DNA from 3 places in the Paenibacillus sp. FSL R5-0914 genome. Region 3 is predicted to be linked to each of the others. Evidence: riboswitches for the same ligand, from Rfam matches in the RefSeq annotation. Region 3 holds a riboswitch; each other region holds the start of a gene.
What was found. A riboswitch is a leader RNA that binds a small molecule or an ion and turns the genes downstream of it on or off. The one in region 3 is predicted to bind cyclic di-AMP.

Region 1 (6,503 bases), on a different contig from region 3:
TCTGATTAAGAAGCATATGCCGCGTTATAACGTACTTCTGAAGGACGATAAGACATTTCCTTATATCAAAATAACGAATGAAACTCACCCTCGGCTTGAAGTCACACGCCGGGTGATTAAAGATAAAGCAAAATATTTCGGCCCTTATCCTAATGGTTATGCTGCACAGCAAACGAAAAAGCTCCTCGATCGTATGTATCCTCTCCGTAAATGTGGCGTAATGCCAAAGGAAGTCTGTCTTTACTATCACATGGGCCAATGCTTGGCGCCGTGTGAGAAGGAAGTGCAGAAGTCCGAGTATGAGCAGATTACGCAAGATATCGCTGCTTTTCTGAGCGGAGGTCATGATGCGGTTAAGAAGGATCTACAGCAGAAGATGCAGGAAGCTGCTGAGGAATTATATTTTGAACGGGCGAAGGAACTGCGGGATCAGATTATCCATATTGATGCATTGATGGAGAAACAAAAGATTAACACCACAGATACTAAGGATCGTGACGTATTTGGTTATGCGGTAGACAAGGGATGGATGTGTGTACAGATTCTGTACATGAGACAAGGGAAGATGATTCAGCGCCACTCCTCTGTCTTTCCGTTCTATGGGGAAGCCTACAGTGACTTTATGTCTTATGTGACGCAGTATTACAGTGATAATCCTGCTCTGCCGCAGGAGATTCTTCTGCCGGATGTGCTTGACGAGGAAGCAGTGGTTGATAAAGAAGCTAAACCGGCGATTGTCATTGCTGCTCCAGCTGAAGAAGATCTACAAAAGGGGGAAGATACCCCCGAATCGCCTGAAGAAGTTGAGGCCCGTGAAATGGCCGCTGCGGAAGCATCAGCAGCAGGTGTCGTTGATGCTGCAGGTGGCGCCTCTATTCTACAGGAGTGGCTCGGCACCAAAGTGCTAGTTCCACAGCGTGGCCTCAAGAAGCAGATGGTCGGTATGGCCTGCCAAAATGCTACAGTCGCAATCGACGAGAAGTTCCGGCTTATTGAACGAGATGAAGTACGTACCTCTGGTGCTGCAATGAGCTTAGGCGAGAGCTTGGGGCTCGAACGCTTAAGCCGGATCGAGGCGTTCGATAACTCGAATATTCAAGGGACTAATCCGGTTTCTGCGATGGTTGTCTTCATTGATGGCAAGCCCGCACGAAAAGAGTATCGTAAATATAAGGTTCGTACGGTGGTGGGTGCGGATGATTATGGAACGATGCGCGAGGTCATCCGGCGGCGGTATGAACGGGTGCTGAAAGAGAACCTGCCGATACCAGATCTTATCGTAGTCGATGGTGGTAAAGGGCAGATATCCTCAGCTATTGATATTCTGGAGAACGAGCTGGGGTTATTCATTCCGGTCTGTGGTCTCGTCAAGGATGATAAGCATAAGACGGCTCAGCTTTTGGTTGGAGATCCGCCAGAACCTGTCGCTTTGGCTCGGGATAGTCAGGAATTTTATCTGTTGCAACGGATTCAGGATGAGGTGCATAGATTCGCCATCACCTTCCACCGTGAACAACGTGGGAAGTCCATGGTTACTTCTAAACTGGACTCCATACCAGGTATAGGCGAGAAGCGGCGCAAGGCGCTGCTTAAGCATTTCGGATCGCTAAAGAAAATTAAAGAAGCCTCCATAGAAGATTTTAAATCACTTTCTATTGGCGAAAAGCTGGCTAGTCAAATTCTTGAGGCGCTCAAGGATGAAGAGCCAGCGACATAGGCATTCGAAATACTGGAATGATGTATACGTAAATATAAAAAAGGTGTCACAGCAGTTTTCTGCTGTGACACCTTTTTTTATTATAGGTTATCCACCCGTTACTTCTTTAAATTACAGATGTAGGTTCAACCGGCTTAGGTTCTGATTTTTGCGGTGGATTAAACCGATAGACGATGTAGGCGACTATGAACGGCATGATAATCGCGAAGATACCAGCCCCTACATTCACGCTTTCCTTCATAAAGATCAGCGTAGCGCCCATCAGAATGCTGTCAAACACGACGTGACTGAACATGACGGCAATAAAGCCGTAACGAAGGAAAATATAGCTAAAGAGCAAACCAATCACGGTCAGCTCAATAGGACGGGAACTGATGGGGTAGATCGGATACAGCGTATGGCCAAACGCCCAAACCAGCGTGGTGATCAGGCAAGCAATGAACGTGCTTCGGAATACTTTTTTCAACATAGGAATTCCGAAAAAACGATAAATGGCTTCCTCGGATAAACCAGCGAGCCATGCAACGATGGGCAGCAGCCAAGCATATCTCATGTTGTAAGGAGATTGAGTAGCGTCAGTAGTGGACCAGTTCTGCAAGGTAAGTGATAATACGATGAACATAAGGGTCTGCACCCCTAGCAGCACGAATGCCCAGACGTATCCAGCCCGGATACTATCCAGAACATATTTTCCATAGCCAGGCTCTTTAGCACGAGGCCATGGGTTCATTCCCTCTTCTTTTTTCCATAGGCCGTCCCCTCCAACTAAAGAAAAATAGAGCAGGGAGGACATTAGGAGGCTATATAAGGCATAAATGATGAACATTATGACGGAAGTTATCTGAGCCTCGAGTCCTTCGCCTGAGGATTCAGGGAGCATATTATAGGTGCTGATCATCATGATTACAAAATAAGCTGAGCTTAGGAATATTCCACGCTTAAAGGAGGTATGTTCTCTTCTAAGTATGCTGTAGATGAGTGCCAGAATTCCTAAAGCTAAAGTAGGCAAACCGTAGCCGAATAAAGTAAACTTTTCCGCGAGAGAGGTCTGGTCCTTTACATAGGAGGTATGCCAGGCTGGAGCGGTGAATCCTGCTTTAAAGCTGGATACCTGTTCGCCAGTGAAATCGAAATAATAGTGTAGTAAGGATTCGCCGATCTGAACGGAACGATCTGTATACACGAGCCCGTAGTTTCCCGTATTCGATTCAATTTGTAGCTTGGCGGGATTTACATCCCATTCCTGAAGCCAGGGACGGGCAAGATTTTCTTTTTGTGCAAGTGATAAGGTAGTACCCTTGTCCTCTTCTTTTGCACTGGTGGATACATTGTTTGGTAATCCGGTACCTGATCCTTCTGCACCTTGTGTGAAAGCGACAACTGCACCAGTATACATATTGAGGTCAACAGAGATCAGTGGCTCTTGTTCCGCTGAAGGACTAAGTGTTACACGAAAGATGTCAAAAGGATATCGTTGATCCAATTTCTTTTTTGTATAGTCCTCCAAAAGCTTCTCGCGGGACATATAACCATAAAAGGAAGAGTCCGTATCGTACAGTACATTCCACTGATCGGTTGGTGCCTTGGTGTAGTTCAGCTTTTGTTCTGCGAATGATATGGCTTTGTCGCGGGCTTCCGCCTTACTGATGACAGTAGTATCTTCCCCAGCAGGGCTATTTAGCACCGAGGGAGCAATCTGAAACATAATAAATAGAATAAGACCGATAATGCCCGAGATGATGAGCCTCTTGGAGAGGGCACGTTGCTGTAAGGGCTGGCCAACGGGATTCATGTAACGCCTCCTTGTAAACTGACAATGTTATGTTCCATTATAGTATTAGTGCCATGATAGTTACAAAAATCATCGTATATTCTTTTTATGGGTAATAGAGATATTATAGAATAGGTAGCTGAATATATACCATGAATTTAAGGTGATTATTTCTTCATTTTTCATGAAAATCGATGCAATTGCAGGGAAAACACGGAAAAGTGATGAGAAAAGGCACTCTTAGTGGTACATCCTCTCCAAACCGCATTTTTCATATGAATCACCATTAATAGTGTCTTTGTGATTTATCGAAATAACATATATAATTTGTATGCAATTGTATATAGCCGAATTTCAGGTGAAAACGGGGGAACCATAAGAAGTAATGAAAAGATGAGTATACGCCATAGGCGTTGTCTTTATTCATCAGGGGTGAATTTCGTTCTAGGAACGAATAGGGCAGCCTGCACAGTCCGAATCCGTCAGCTAACCTCGTAGGCTAATTTACTGCAGGAACCAAGGGTAGCATTGGTTTTCCAGTGCTTTTTTTGTTGGAATTCTTTAAATTTTGATAAGAGGGTGAGCGTAGTGGCTTCACAGTTTCGCAGGGTTTCTGAATCAAAGTTCCTGAAGCTCTCTCCGCCTCAGATTATGGTGCTTGGTTTTGCATCGATCATTCTGATTGGAGCCTTGCTGCTTATGCTTCCCATTTCAAGTACCAGTGGGAATGTTGTGAGTTTTATTGATGCGTTGTTTACTGCAACATCGGCCACCTGTGTGACAGGACTTGTGGTGCTGGACACCGGTACGACATTCACCATTTTTGGGAAAACCGTAATTATGGTGCTTATCCAGGTTGGTGGCTTAGGGTTTATGACAATGGCGACCTTATTTGCCATGATGATGAAACGCAAAATTTCCTTGCGGGACAGACTGATCCTTCAGGAAGCAATGAACCAAGGCTCTATGGAGGGGATTGTTCGACTGATCCGGAGAGTACTTATTTATTCCTTGGTCATCGAAGGCTGTGCAGCGGTGCTTCTGTCCATACGCTGGGCGTTTGATATGCCACTGGGAAAGGCCATTTATTTTGGAATATTTCATGCGGTGTCTATGTTTAATAATGCTGGATTTGATATTTTCGGGGATTTCCGGAGTTTAACCGATTATGTATATGACCCGCTAGTGAACATCGTGGTGATGTTTCTGATTGTCTCTGGCGGTATTGGTTTTATTGTCATGTCGGATCTGGTGGAGTTTCGTGTCAAACGTAAATTATCTTTGCATAGCAAAGTTGTACTCTCCACCACTGCAGGGCTTATTCTTATCGGCGCTTTGGTTATTTTTATATTTGAATTTACGAATCAGCGCACACTGGGGAATTTAAATTTCGGCGGCAAAATATTATCGGCATTCTTTCAGTCGGTATCGCCCCGAACCGCTGGCGCCAATACGGTGGATATTGCCGGACTGCGGCAAGCCTCACAGTTCTTTATGGTTATTCTTATGTTTATTGGTGCATCTCCAGGATCAACAGGTGGCGGGGTCAAGACTACAACCTTTACGATTATGATTGGTGCAGTAATCGCGATGCTGCGCGGACGTGAAGATGTTGTACTGTTCCGCTACCGATTGGCGCAGGAGCGTATCTATAAAGCGTTGACGCTAACATTACTCGCTTTGCTATTGGTCCTCACGGTGTCGATGTTACTGTCCACAACAGAGGATAGTAATTTCTTAGCGATATTATTTGAGACGACCTCAGCTTTTGCCACGGTGGGACTAACCATGGGGCTGACACCTGAACTGTCTATCTTCGGCAAGATTCTGATCTGTCTGACCATGTTTGCAGGTCGGCTAGGTCCATTAACATTAGTGTATGCGCTTGGACCTAAACAGGGTAAACCATTGTATAAGCACCCAGAAGGTAAAATAATTATTGGATAGGAGTTAATCCGAAATGAAAGCACAGCAATTTGTAGTAATCGGTTTAGGCCGCTTTGGCTCAAGCCTTGCACTTGAGCTGATGGAAATGGGCTACGAGGTGCTCGGCATTGATCACCATGAGGAGCGTGTGGAGGAAATGAGCGATCACCTGACGCATGCGGTAGTGGCTGATGCTACAGATGAAGGAATTATGCGCTCGCTCGGCGTACGGAACTTTGACTGTGGGATTGTAGCGATTGGCGACAATATGGAACGAAGTATTCTGGCGGCGATTTTGTTAAAAGAGATTGGAGTCAAGCAAGTAGTAGCCAAGGCGATCTCGATCCTTCATGGTCGTGCGTTGTCCAGGCTGGGCGTGGACCGGGTTATTTTTCCGGAGCGGGATATGGGCATTCGTGTGGCACATCAGCTCGTGACACCCAATTTGCTGGATTATATTGAACTGTCCAAGGATTATAAAATCGTCGAGCTAACCGTTCCGTCTTGCATGAACGGGAAAAGCTTGTCAGATTTAAATACAAGAGCGAAATATGGCTGCAGTATTGTTGCCCTGAACCGGGAAAGTGGAATTATAGTGGCTCCAACGGCACATGATCATTTGAGTGAGGGCGACGTTATGGTACTCATTGGTTCTAATGAAAGTATTGATCGATTTGAGGATGAAGTTGTAAACCAAGATTAAATAGATAAGCCCTCCGTCCTTTACATGGGACGGAGGGCTTTTTTAATTAAGGCTGCACGCAGAGGTATGTACTATTTCTCTCGTTCCGTCAGAAACATCTCTTCTGTGACCTGCACGAGGCTGCGGGCCGCTGTGCTCAGGCTCCCATCGTCACGGTAAATCAGACAGGTAGTTCGCTGAGTCTGCTCCAGCTCCTTAATATGCAGAGAGACCAGCCCACCGCCGTTTAACAGCTGCGGACGCAGATAAGACTTGGGCAGTAACGCTGCCACATTGACTGTCGGCAGCAGCCGCACGATAGCTTCGAAGGAGTCAATCTCCATCCGAACGTCTGGATCAATTCCACAGCGCTGGAACAGATCGTCTGTTAGACGTCGGTACCAGGT
Region 2 (6,503 bases), on a different contig from region 3:
TTACTTCATGCTCTCACCGCATTACCCATCATTATTAGGTGTCATGGGGGAGTAAATCCTTATAGACACCTTTTGGGGCGGGAAACACAGGTGATTGCAGAAAAAAAATACCTCCCGCGGTCACGGGAGGTCAAGGAGATATGAAAAGGTTAGAATTAACAATTTGATTAGTTCTATTATATACTAATTATTTTAGTTTGTCACAGGGGTAGGGATAGTAGAAATGCATTCATGACAAACTATTTTTCCTTTGAAGTAAGTTACGTTCTCAGCGTTGCCGCAGAAAATGCAGGCAGGCTCATATTTCTTAAGCATAATGCGCTCACCATCAACGTAAATTTCAAGTGCGTCTTTTTCACCAATGCCAAGAGTACGGCGCAATTCAATGGGAATAACTACCCGTCCAAGTTCGTCTACTTTTCTTACAATTCCTGTTGATTTCATCATAACAATCGTTACTCCTCTCAATGTTCCAAAAACGTCATTATTCGACATTGTTCACTGTTTTATGATATTTATAATACCAACGATTCCCAAAACAGTCAACCTTTTTTCATCTGTTAAATAAGTGCTTTTTCACGAAAACTTTGAATTCCCTATAACAATCACGAATTCTAAAAAAAGTGAAAAAATAAACTTTGTCGATTTACCAAGACTAAAAACGTCACTATTCGACAAAGTACGACATAATTACTTATTATATACTTATATTGGTTAAAATCATATTAAATTTAATAAAGGAGTTGATCTCATGAAGCAGCCGCTCACAGAAGAAAAGGTTTTCAAAGATCCGGTTCACAATTATATCCACGTGCAGGATACTATTATTTGGCGACTAATAAATACAAAGGAATTTCAGCGTTTACGCCGAATTCGCCAGCTGGGTACCTCGTATCTTACTTTTCATGGCGCAGAGCATAGTCGATTTTCTCATTCCCTAGGGGTTTACGAAATTACACGTAGAATTATTTCGCAATTTGAACGAAGCGGGTATAAGGATTGGATTCCTGAAGAAAGTCTGCTCACCTTGTGTGCGGCCTTGCTGCATGATCTGGGACATGGTCCATTTTCCCATTCTATAGAAGAAGCTTTTGAAATGAATCATGAGGATTGGACTTGTCGAATTATTCTGGAGGACACAGAGATTACTGAGATCTTGCGTGATGTGGAGGAGGATTTTCCTCGTAAAGTAGCCTCTGTAATCGCTAAAACTTATGAGCACGAAATTGTTGTAAATCTGGTTTCCAGTCCACTAGATGCTGATCGCATGGATTATTTGCTGCGTGATGCGTACTATACAGGTGTAAACTATGGGACGATCGACATTGATCGGATTTTAAGAATGCTGCGTCCTTATAATGGTCGAATTGTTGTAAAAGAATCGGGAATGCATGCCATTGAAGATTATTTAATGTCGCGTTATCAAATGTACTGGCAAGTCTATTTTCATCCGGTGACACGTAGCTCAGAGATTATTTTGCGACAAATTTTCCGTAGAGCCAAGGAGCTTTTCCAAGAGGGGTACAATTTTAGTTTCATGATTAATCCGCTGGAGGATTTGTTCCGTGGTGAGGTGACAGTGAAGCAATATTTAATGCTAGATGAAGCACTGGTACAGACGGCTTTTATGCAGTGGACACTTGAGAAAGATGAGCTACTAAGTGACTTGTGTACCCGTTTTATTCATCGTAAACTGTATAAATATGTTGAGGTGGAGAATCTCGATACAGATATGATTTCTGAAATTCGCAGCAGTTTTGCGGCAGCGGGACTTCACCCAGAATATGATTTGGAGATTGATTTTCCGACAGATCTGCCCTATGATGTGTTCCGTCCGGGAGAAGCTTTTGACAATAAACAAATTCTGCTGCTTGATCGGCATGATCATCTGCGGGAAATTTCAGAGGTGTCGGATATTGTGCGTTCTATTAGCGGCATTCACCGTGGAAGATATCATCTTTATTTTCCTCAGGATAAGTTGAGAAATGCGCTTACGCGATTGCCTGCTTCTATTGCAGAGATTTTTGCAAAATAATACAAGAAAATATGGGATTTTTGACAAGAAGAGTAGAAATATAAGATATAACGGATAGCTTGAAACTTATATTGTCTTATATTTAAAAAAGAACAAGGAGTGAGGGTTAAAATGTTTCTGTTTGACACACATACGCATCTGGATGCACCTCAATTCGACGAGGATCGCGAAGAAGTTATCGCTCGTGCTGTAGAAGCAGGAGTTAGCAAGATGATTAATATCGGATTTAATCGGGAGACGATTCCCTCAACGATGAAGCTGGCGGAATCTTATGATTATATTTATGCGGCAGTGGGTTGGCATCCTCAGGATGCAATTGATATGAAAGAAGGAGATCTCGATTGGATTGCTTCTCTATGCAGTCATAAAAAAGTAGTGGCTATTGGTGAAATCGGACTGGATTATTACTGGGATACTTCTCCCAAGGATGTGCAACATGAAGTTTTTCGCAAGCAAATTGGACTAGCCCGTGAACTAAATATGCCGATTTGTATTCATGATCGTGATGCCCATGAGGATGTTGTACGGATTTTACGGGAGGAAAAAGCAAATGAGGTTGGAGGCGTGATGCACTCGTTCTCAGGAAGCTGGGAAACAGCTAAAATGTGCTTGAATCTTGGTTTTCATTTATCCTTTGGAGGACCCATTACGTTCAAAAATGCAAGAGTGCCAAAAGAAGTGCTTGCGCAGACCCCACTAGACCGATTATTGATCGAAACCGATGCTCCATATTTGACTCCACACCCCTTCCGCGGGAAGCGAAATGAGAGCGCTCATGTGAAGCTTGTAGCAGAGGCAGCAGCTGAAATTAAAGGGTTAACATGGGAAGAATTGGCTAAAATAACGTATGCGAACGCACTGGAACGATTTGGGATTGAGTGAAAACGGGAGCAAAACAGGCGAAAAATAGAGAATGGCCGATATATTAAACTTTTTTAATATAAAAACGGCTGAATATTACAATATTTTAACCATATTTTTGCGTAAACGTGGTTGAATCGTCCTTTACAACATGCATCAAAACAGGATATCATCTTTTCAGTGATGTGAGCTGTGTTATAGTGACAGCCATTGATTCATGGATCGTCTCGCTGAGTCTCCGTATGGAGAACGGGGGAACCAATATTGACCTGCCGCATGCCTGTATTTTAAATACGGTTTAGACGTGCCGTAGGACAGTATTTGATTTCTTCACGTGGTCTTTGGGGTGAATTTAAGGGCAACCGCCATGAGCGGGTGACCTGAAATAGGGCGTCTCTCTTTCGTCCGAACCCGACAGCTAACCCCGTAAGCGCAAGTAAGAGAGGCAACCTCGTGCACAAGCATTCTCTATTCTGATATTGGAGAAGCCACGAAAGAGTCCTCAGTTGAACTCTTTTTAGGCTTTTTTATTTTTGAATAAATAGAATGTTGCCCACATACTGTTATATAACAGAGGTGGGAGTAGCTGTGCCGAGCAGGCGATCCATGAGCAGGAGACGCTAAGTTATTACGTGCGTGTCCTGTGACAATCTCAAATAGTTTCGTCAAAGGAATTCAGTCCTCATGATATACAATTGACGACGGGGCTATGTAAGGAGGATGGAGAGAATGGGCGTATTCCAACCAGAAGTATCCCATGATTCGCAGTCATCCAGCAGGTCTTTCGCATTACGGTGGGAGCAAGTAAATACTCGCGTACTTTTACTTGCAGGCGTGATTTCAGTCGCTATCGCGCTACTTATTCTGCTGTACGTACACGGTCAAAGTAACAAACAATTATTTTTAGTAATAGACGGGCAAACACAGACGCTTGAAACGCGAGAAGCGCTTCTTGGTGATGTGTTGGAGAAAGAGCAAATTTCGCTGCAGCCGCATGATGAACTATCTTTAGGACTGAGTGATGAAATAAAAGACGGTGACCGTGTCGTTATCAATCGTGCGCAGAAAATTAGTCTTACTGCGGATGGAGCAACAAAAACGTTATATACGACCGAAGACACAATTGGTAAAGCAATTGAGAAAATGGGCATTACCCTAGAAGGTCATGATAAGATTTTCCCTTCGTTAGACACCACCATTTCTGCAAACATGGAGGTTAAGATTGTTCGCATCAACAAACAGACTGTACAGCGATCAACTAACTTACCCTTCAGAGTCATCAAGACAGCAGACCCCTCCCTTACTGTGGGAACAGTTAGAGTGGCACAGGCAGGCAAACCAGGCGTCATGATTCAGCATATTGAAAAGATCTACCAAGACGGAGAACTGGCCTCTATGCGCATGATTGGTAAGGAAGTACAAACGGTAACGAAAGATAAGATTATTGCCGTTGGTACCAAAGCACTTCCTAAGCCGGCTGTAGCTAAGACTACAACAACTTCCAAATCAAACACCACTTCAAAAACGGCTAAGGTTAGCGCCAAGACTAATAACGTCACAAGCAAGGCTGGCGTAGACTTTGAGTACAAGAAGATGATTAAGAACGTCTCCATGACAGCTTATTCATCAGAAGAGCCAGGTATTGGTACCAAAACTGCCTCCGGAACACGCGTAACGGAAGGTCGTACAATTGCGGTAGACCCGAATGTAATCCCTATTGGCTGGTGGGTATATATCGAGGGGCTTGGATTCCGCCGAGCAGAAGATACTGGCGGTGCCATTAAAGGCAATAAAGTAGATGTCTATTACGATTCACTGAGCCATGTCCGTAATTTCGGTCGTAAATCACGTACCGTTTATGTGATTGGACCTGTGAAGCCGGAGTTAAACTAGGCTGAAGCTTTTGCAAATTATTCTTTGATAAGCTATAGTGATGATAACCGTTAAGGAACGCCAGATGATCATTTCGTTGATCGCAGAGCAACCGCTCATCACTTATACATTCTTTAACCAAAAGAAGAGGAGCGAAACCTCTTCTTTTTTGCTTTTTTTGGAAGGAGTCAAGAGATATGATTAAGGAATTAATTGTCGTTGAAGGTAAGAGTGATACCGTCGCTGTTAAACGTGCTGTAGAAGCAGATACGATCGAAACAGGGGGCTCGGCTGTAGACCGGACCGTAATTGCGAAGATCGCGCTTGCTATGGAGCGTAGAGGAGTAATTATCCTTACTGACCCGGATCACGCGGGTGAACGAATTCGTAAGATTGTGTCCGCAAAGGTGCCGGGCTGCAAGCATGCCTTCATTCCGGAGAAGGACGCAACCCGCAAGGGAGATATTGGTGTGGAGAACGCTTCTCCAGAGGCGATTCGTCATGCGCTGCGGAATGTACATACCTCTTTTGAAGGTGCACCTGCTTTAATTGGACTTGATGATCTAATGGCCGCTGGAATGCTTGTACATCCTCGGGCAGCTGAAAGACGTATGGCACTTGGTAATTTGCTTGGAATCGGATATTGTAATGGCAAGCAGCTGTACAAGCGGCTGGCGATGTTTGGAATTACGCGGGAGGAATTTGCCGGAGCTCTCGCCCAAATTGATCAGGGGGGCATTACTTCATGAGTGGTAGAGAGGAAATTTCGACTCCAAAACGGACGAAAGAAATTATTCAACGTTATGGATTCAAGTTCAAGAAGAGCTTAGGACAGAATTTTTTGATTGATCAAAATATATTGGACAAGATTGTTGACGCTGCTGGGCTAGATAGTGAATCAGGGGCATTGGAAATCGGTCCTGGGATTGGTGCCCTGACGGAGCGTTTGGCGCTAACCGCTGGTGCGGTGACTGCTGTGGAGATCGACCGTAGGCTGATTCCTATTTTAAGGGACGTACTTTCCCCTTATCCGCATGTAAAGGTTCGTAATGATGATGTTCTGAATGTAAATCTGCAGGAGCTGTTCAAAGAAGATTTTGCATCCGTGAACAAGGTAAGCGTAGTTGCCAATCTGCCGTATTATGTAACTACTCCGATTCTGATGAAGCTGCTCGAAGAGAAGCTTCCGCTTGATAACATCGTTGTAATGATTCAGAAAGAGGTTGCGGAGCGTATGGCCGCTTCTCCGGGAGGAAAGGAATACGGGAGCCTTAGCATTGCCGTGCAGTACTACAGCGAGCCTGAGCTCGTCTGTATTGTGCCGCGTACGGTGTTCATTCCTCAACCTAATGTGGAGTCCGCTGTAATCCGTCTAAAGGTAAGAGAGCGTCCACCGGTAGAGGTTGAGAGTGAGAAGCACTTCTTTGAGGTCGTCCAAGCTTCTTTCACACAGCGTCGCAAGACGATTGCTAACAATCTCAAGGCTCGTTACTTCCCTGAAGAGGGACGTGAGCGTCTGGAGGCTTTACTCGTAGAAGCTGGTATTGAACCAACCCGTCGTGGAGAAACGTTAAGTCTAGAAGAATACGCCCGATTGAGCGGTGTTCTGTTAGCTGCTGGAATTGAATAAGCTAAAAACATAGCTAGTTATGAACCAACTGAGGCCTTTGCCCATACGATGGGGTAGAGGTGGTGGTTGTAATGAATTTAGGAGACTTGGTCGTTCGTAAATCTT
Region 3 (6,503 bases):
AAACTACATTAGTCCACAGAGGACAGAAAGGAACTCTCCTTGAGTAAACCTAATAAAAGTACAAGCGTTCCCCAGCTTAGCAAACAAGAGAAACGGCGGGTAGAACAGGAGCAGCAAAAGCAGAAGACGAGAATTTTAATTATTAGTTCAATAGCTTTAGTAGTCATCATTTTTGTTGGATTGTTTATGTTAGCTTCGAAAGATGCCGCAAAAAATGCCACTTCGGGAGAACCAGTAGCATTCAATTACAGTGAGCTACCTAGAGTCGGTAAAGAGGATGCACCTGTTAAAATTGTTGAATTTGGAGACTTAAAATGTCCAGCGTGTTCCCAGTTTGCAACTTCAGTTAAACCGAAAATTGTTCAAGATTTTGTCAACGAGGGAAAAGCAGCGCTCTACTTTGTAAATATGGCTTTCGTTGGTCCAGACTCTGAAACTGCCTCACTTGCTGCATTATCTGTTTACCATCAGAATAATGATGAATTCTGGAAGTTCTATGATGCTGTATATGCTCAGCAAGGTGATGAGAGCGAAGAATGGGCGACTGAAGATTTCTTAGTAAGCCTTGCGGAGAAAGAGAAGTTAGCTATCGATTACGAACTGCTTCGTAAAGATATTAAGGATCGTACGTATGCAGATGAGCTGAATAAGGGTATGCAGTTAGCTAGTGAAGCTGGGGTGACGACTACACCATCCCTTTATATCAATGGAGTAATGACTACGGATCCATTTAACATTGAAGCGATTTCAACTGAAATTAACGACGCCGCAAAAGCTGTGGAGGCAAAGTGACAAAGTTCCTATCTTTTTGCAAGCGTAACTGCCTGTATCTGGCCTGGTTCGTCTCTTTAGTTGCTGTTGCTGGTAGCTTGTATCTGAGCGAAGTATTGAAATATGAACCTTGTAAGCTTTGCTGGTTCCAGCGAATTTTTATGTATCCTCAGTTATTCCTCTTGGGAATTGCAACCTTTCGAGGGGATAAAAGGATTATCCCATATGTACTTCCACTAAGCTTGATTGGTGGCAGTATCTCGATCTATCATTATGCGGAGCAGAAGATTCCTGCGTTAAGTAAAGTGCTTCCTTGTACAATTGGTGTTCCTTGTAATAAGGATTACTTGAACTTTTTTGGATTCATTACGATTCCTTTCCTTGCATTAATCGCTTTTGCTTTAATTAGCATTTTACTTTGGTACGGACGCAAGGAAGAAGAAGTGATGGAGTTAGATACAGAGGAAAGTTTAGGATTTTGATTTTTTAATTTTAAAGGATCCGAAAAAATGTGAAAAGTGATTAAAAACACGATCCAGAGGGATAATTGAAGAGAATGAAAGAGAGCATCCAATAAGACGCTGTATTTGCGCTTACTGGATGTTTTTTCATTCTTTTTTCATTTTTTTCAACGCTTTACTGTATACGCTTTGTAGACTAATATTAGACCTTGTGAGAAGTTGAATATGCGCTGAATTTTCTTAGGAAAAACGGGGGAACCAAACTTGGCATATGTGCCAATGGGGTGAATCGGAATGGGTCGATTAGACTTATACCGTAGGGCTAAACCACAGCCCGAATCCGCCAGCTAACCTCGTAAGCAAAGGTGGGATAATGACCATGCATAGCATGCGGATCATTTCCGTATGCTATTTTTAGTGTCTGCATTTATGAAATCCACCAATGAAAACAGCGCGCGGAAATTCCGTTTCAGCTCCCAAAGAAAGGAACTGTATCCACCATGGTAAGCAAGGTAAAACGACTATTGATCGGGCGTCCGATGAAGTCGAACGAACTCGATCATGAAAAGTTATCCAAGGTTAAAGCACTGGCTGTCCTGTCTTCTGATGCGCTCTCGTCTGTAGCCTACGGAACGGAACAAATTTTGATTGTACTGGTGGCTGCGGGGTTTACTGCCATCTGGTATTCCCTGCCAATTGCATTAGCCGTATTGGGCCTGCTGGCCATCCTGATTTTATCCTATCGGCAGACGATTTACGCTTATCCTCAGGGAGGCGGAGCTTACATCGTTGCCAAGAGTAATCTTGGTGTTCCGACAGGGCTCTTAGCAGGAGGGTCTTTGTTAGTGGATTACATTCTGACCGTAGCTGTTAGTGCGTCGGCAGGGACGGATGCGATCACATCGGCTTTTCCAAGTCTTCATAATCACACCGTTCTTATTGCAGTATCAGTTATTATTTTACTTACTTTGATTAATCTTCGCGGAGTTACAGAATCAGCTTCATTCATCGCAATCCCAGTGTATTTGTTTGTAGTGTCGATTGTAGTGTTGATTATCTCCGGTATTATTAAATATGCAGCAGGTGGCGTACATGCGAATGTCCCTGAAATTGGCTCTGCTGTTTCTAATGTTAGTTTGTTTCTACTATTAAAAGCCTTCAGTTCTGGCTGTTCGGCACTTACGGGTGTAGAGGCTGTATCTAATGCCATTCCAAACTTTAAAGCACCAGCTGAAAAGAACGCAGCCAAGACCTTAATGGTTATGGGGGTTATACTTGGATTTATGTTTACAGGTATCACACTACTGGCGTATTGGTACGGCATAGTGCCTGATGAAAAGGCAACGGTTGTTTCACAGATCGCTGAATCGACCTTTGGCCGCGGAACCTTATATTTTTTCATTCAAGGTATCACAGCAGTAATTTTGTTCTTGGCAGCTAATACAGCTTACTCAGCGTTCCCGCTGCTCGCATTTATGTTTGCAAAAGATAAATATATGCCACATGCTTTTATGGTTCGTGGAGACCGTCTAGGTTTCTCTAATGGTATTATTTTTCTAGGTGTTCTGTCTGCTGTGCTTGTAGCTGCATTCCACGGAAATACAGAAAGCTTGATTCCACTTTATGCGGTTGGTGTATTCATTCCTTTCACATTGTCACAGCTAGGAATGATGGTTCATTGGTTTAAAACAAAACCAGCGGGATGGAAAAAAAGATTTGTTGTAAATACCATCGGTATGCTGACTACATTGACGATTACTCTTATTTTTATCATCACTAAATTCTCAAGCGTATGGATGGCTTTCATTTTCTTACCTGCTGTAATGTTCGTGTTCCACCGGATTCACAAGCACTATTTGAACACTGCAGATCAGCTTCGTATATGCCCGAGTACAGATAAACCTTTGATTAAAGGCAGTACAGTTGTTGTTCCTGTTGCGGGTGTAACACGTGCTGTACTACATTCCATCAGCTATGCCAAGTCTCTAACGGATAATGTTGTAGCCGTGTATGTTGGCTTTGATGAAGAGGACATTCAAAAAATGGAGCAACGGTGGGAGGAATGGAATCCGGGTGTACGCCTGATTGTACTTCGTTCCAGATATCGCAGTATTATTCGTCCGTTAGTGAAATTTATTGATACTGTTGAGTGGAAGACCGCAGCGACGGATCATATCACGATTCTGATTCCACAGTTTATAACTAAGCATTGGTGGCAAGCTGTACTTCATAATCAGACCAGCTTTTTAATCCGTTCGTATCTAATGAATTCAAAAGATGTTGTAGTTGCGACTGTCCCATATCATTTGAATAAATAATGGATCATTAAGGAGAGGCTATATCCGGAACGTTCGGAATATAGCCTTTTTTTGTATTTTTGAGAAGGAAATTATTACAAATCCACAAAATTTAAAATTTATATGTTGACATAGAGAATGAGAATCAATATCATTTAAAAGTGAGACTGAGGTAGTCAACACCTTTGAATAACATAGGATGTACACACTAGGAGGGTATTTAATGTTTTTGTTTAACAGAATAAGATTTGGAAGCATGAAATTAACGATGATCGGATTAATGGTGATGGTGCTATTCTTATCCGCTTGCGGTAATAATAATCCCGGTAACGCTTCAAACGCAGGAACAGACAAAGCGACGGCACCTACTGCTGAAGCTACAGAAGCTCCTGCAGCTGCTAAGACGTTAACGGATGCAATGGGACATGAAGTAACGATTCCAGCTAATCCACAACGTGTACTGGGTTCTTATTTGGAGGATGCTTTGGTAACTCTAGGTGTGACTCCAGTAGCGCAATGGTCCGTGACTAATGGTATTCAAGATTATCTGTCCACTGAATTGAAGGATGTTCCTACGATCAGCTACGATCTTCCGCTCGAGGCAGTAACCAGCTTCGCTCCGGATCTTATCCTCATCCCATCGGAGTCATCTGTACAGAATGGTATCTATGACCAACTGAATAAGATTGCACCGACTTATGTGATTGGGGATAAGCTAAATCAAGATTGGCGTAAATCGCTACTCAAGATTGGTGAAATTCTGAACAAGACACCTGAAGCAGAGAAAGCCATTAAAGATTATGAAGACAAGGCGGCTGCAGCGAAAGAAAAGCTTAAAGGAGCTATTGGAGATGAGTCCGTGGCGATTTTATGGTTGGTACAAAAGAACTTCTATATTGTAGACGAAACCCGCAGCAGTGGTGCTGTATTATATACAGACCTTGGTGTAAAGCTGCCTAACTTAGTAACAGAAATTCCTGTTGGTACAAGAGCTACTTGGAATCCAATTTCGCTAGAGAAGCTTTCTGAGCTGACAGCAGATCATATTATCCTTGTAAATAGTGATAAGACTGAGGGTTCGGAGATTCTGGACAGTGCAATTTGGAAAGGAATCCCGGCTGTAAAAGCTGGTAATGTACATGAAATGAGCTCAACAAGCAGTTGGCTATACAGTGGTGCTAACGCTGGTGGCAAAATTATTGACGATGTGTTAAAAAGTTTTGTGAAATAAAGAGTCGTAATTCACCATGAATGAGACTGATCATTTGGGTGAGGAAGGGCGTGCAGATCAAGTATCTTAGGATACTTAGATCTGCACCATTTTTTTATAAACCATTCCTGTATTACTGAAAAATAACTCCTACAATTGTACAACCTAATTTTTTTTGCGATAATGAGAATGATTGTTGTTATCATATAGACCATTGTAACTATCGATTAAGGAGACGACTCATGGTTTCACCCTCAGATTTCGCACATCGTAATAAAAATGATACACAAAAAGCTATACATACCCGACCGGCAGCTGCAATGGGTATTCTAGTGATTGGACTCGCTGCCATTGCCTTTGGACTGGCACTTTCGGTCTCAGTGGGTGCGGCAGATATCAAGCTAGCTACGGTATGGGAAGCAATATTTCATTTCAATCCAGATGTACAAAAACATCAGGTGATAAGAGAACTGCGATTTCCACGCGCGATAGCAGGTGCTTTGGTCGGTGCTTGCTTCGCAGTAGCAGGGGCAATCATGCAGGGGATGACAAGGAACCCTCTTGCGGATTCAGGTCTGTTAGGCTTGAATGCGGGAGCAGGTGTAGCGCTGGCCATAGTTTTTGCTTTTGCACCTTCGATCTCATTTACTTCACTTATGTTGTTTTGTTTTATAGGTGCTGCTATAGCGTCTTTTATCGTATTTGGAATCGGGTCGCTATCTTTTAATGGCCTTACCCCTTTACGTTTGACGCTGGCAGGTTCCGCGGTTAGTGCACTACTGGTTGCTGTTAGTCAGGGCATAGCTATTCTTTTTAACTTATCCCAGGATATAGCCTTCTGGTTGGCTGGCGGAATGGGTGGGGCAAGCTGGACTCAGATCAAGATTATCTTCCCTTGGGTGTTCGTGGCACTAATCGCAGCGATGATGTTATCGCGGTCAGTCACCTTGCTCAGCTTAGGAAGAGAAGTTGCAGTTGGTCTGGGGCAGCGGACAAGATTAGTACAGTTGGCATGTATGATTGTTGTAGTAGTTCTTGCCGGAAGTGCAGTCTCAATGGTTGGCCCGATTGCTTTTGTAGGACTAATTATTCCACATGTAGCACGTTATTTCGTTGGAGTAGATTATCGCTGGATCATTCCTTGCTCGGCAGTTCTTGGAAGCTTATTGATCATCTTTGCGGATATCGCCGCTAGAATGATAAATGCCCCTTATGAGACGCCGCTAGGCGCATTAATTGCCATCATCGGTGTACCTTTCTTTATTTACTTAGCGAGTAAGCGGAAGGGGGAGCTGTAATGCACAGAACAACCCTTTCTCCCAATGACAATGAACGCCGTACACGTGCTATTACAGTGTTATCACTCCTTGCCATATTGATCGTTGTTGTTTTTATTGTCAGTATGAATACAGGATTTATGCGTCTATCCCCACGGGAGGTATTACATACACTGCTGGGTGATGGAACTCATCAGCAAAAGCTTATTTTATTTGATTTCAGATTACCTCGCATCGTAATTTCATTGTTGGTTGGAGCGGGCTTTGCAGTGTCAGGCTGTATTTTACAAAGTCTCGCAAGAAATGCACTTGCTGAACCGGCTACGCTAGGCATAAGTGCGGGTGCTGGTTTTGCGGTAATCATTTTTATCTCGTTTTTTCCGGCTACAACAGCAGCTCCGGTATTTGTCTTGCCGCTCTTAGCGCTTGGAGGGGCTAGCTTAACCGCCGCTTTAATCTATATTCTTGCTTATAGAAAAGCAGATGG

Region 1: another riboswitch for cyclic di-AMP. It lies ahead of MKX60_RS08910 (TrkH family potassium uptake protein); the one in region 3 lies ahead of MKX60_RS21720 (APC family permease).
Region 2: another riboswitch for cyclic di-AMP. It lies ahead of MKX60_RS03755 (3D domain-containing protein); the one in region 3 lies ahead of MKX60_RS21720 (APC family permease).

The regions. Positions count from the first base shown of each region.
Region 1 is NZ_JBBORH010000001.1:2,012,955-2,019,457, forward strand. Features, by position in the region: gene uvrC (excinuclease ABC subunit UvrC) at 1-1,717, shown strand, start outside; gene MKX60_RS08905 (CPBP family intramembrane glutamic endopeptidase) at 1,824-3,509, opposite strand; cyclic di-AMP (ydaO/yuaA leader) riboswitch at 3,824-4,005, shown strand; gene MKX60_RS08910 (TrkH family potassium uptake protein) at 4,140-5,435, shown strand; gene MKX60_RS08915 (potassium channel family protein) at 5,449-6,117, shown strand; gene MKX60_RS08920 (LysR family transcriptional regulator) at 6,189-6,503, opposite strand, start outside.
Region 2 is NZ_JBBORH010000001.1:873,374-879,876, reverse strand. Features, by position in the region: gene MKX60_RS03770 (AbrB/MazE/SpoVT family DNA-binding domain-containing protein) at 193-447, opposite strand; gene MKX60_RS03765 (HD domain-containing protein) at 752-2,035, shown strand; gene MKX60_RS03760 (TatD family hydrolase) at 2,147-2,917, shown strand; cyclic di-AMP (ydaO/yuaA leader) riboswitch at 3,115-3,344, shown strand; gene MKX60_RS03755 (3D domain-containing protein) at 3,626-4,789, shown strand; gene rnmV (ribonuclease M5) at 4,966-5,517, shown strand; gene rsmA (16S rRNA (adenine(1518)-N(6)/adenine(1519)-N(6))-dimethyltransferase RsmA) at 5,514-6,398, shown strand; gene yabG (sporulation peptidase YabG) at 6,470-6,503, shown strand, end outside.
Region 3 is NZ_JBBORH010000002.1:1,269,013-1,275,515, reverse strand. Features, by position in the region: gene MKX60_RS21730 (DsbA family protein) at 40-792, shown strand; gene MKX60_RS21725 (disulfide oxidoreductase) at 789-1,253, shown strand; cyclic di-AMP (ydaO/yuaA leader) riboswitch at 1,451-1,609, shown strand; gene MKX60_RS21720 (APC family permease) at 1,733-3,550, shown strand; gene MKX60_RS21715 (ABC transporter substrate-binding protein) at 3,753-4,760, shown strand; gene MKX60_RS21710 (FecCD family ABC transporter permease) at 4,982-6,037, shown strand; gene MKX60_RS21705 (FecCD family ABC transporter permease) at 6,037-6,503, shown strand, end outside.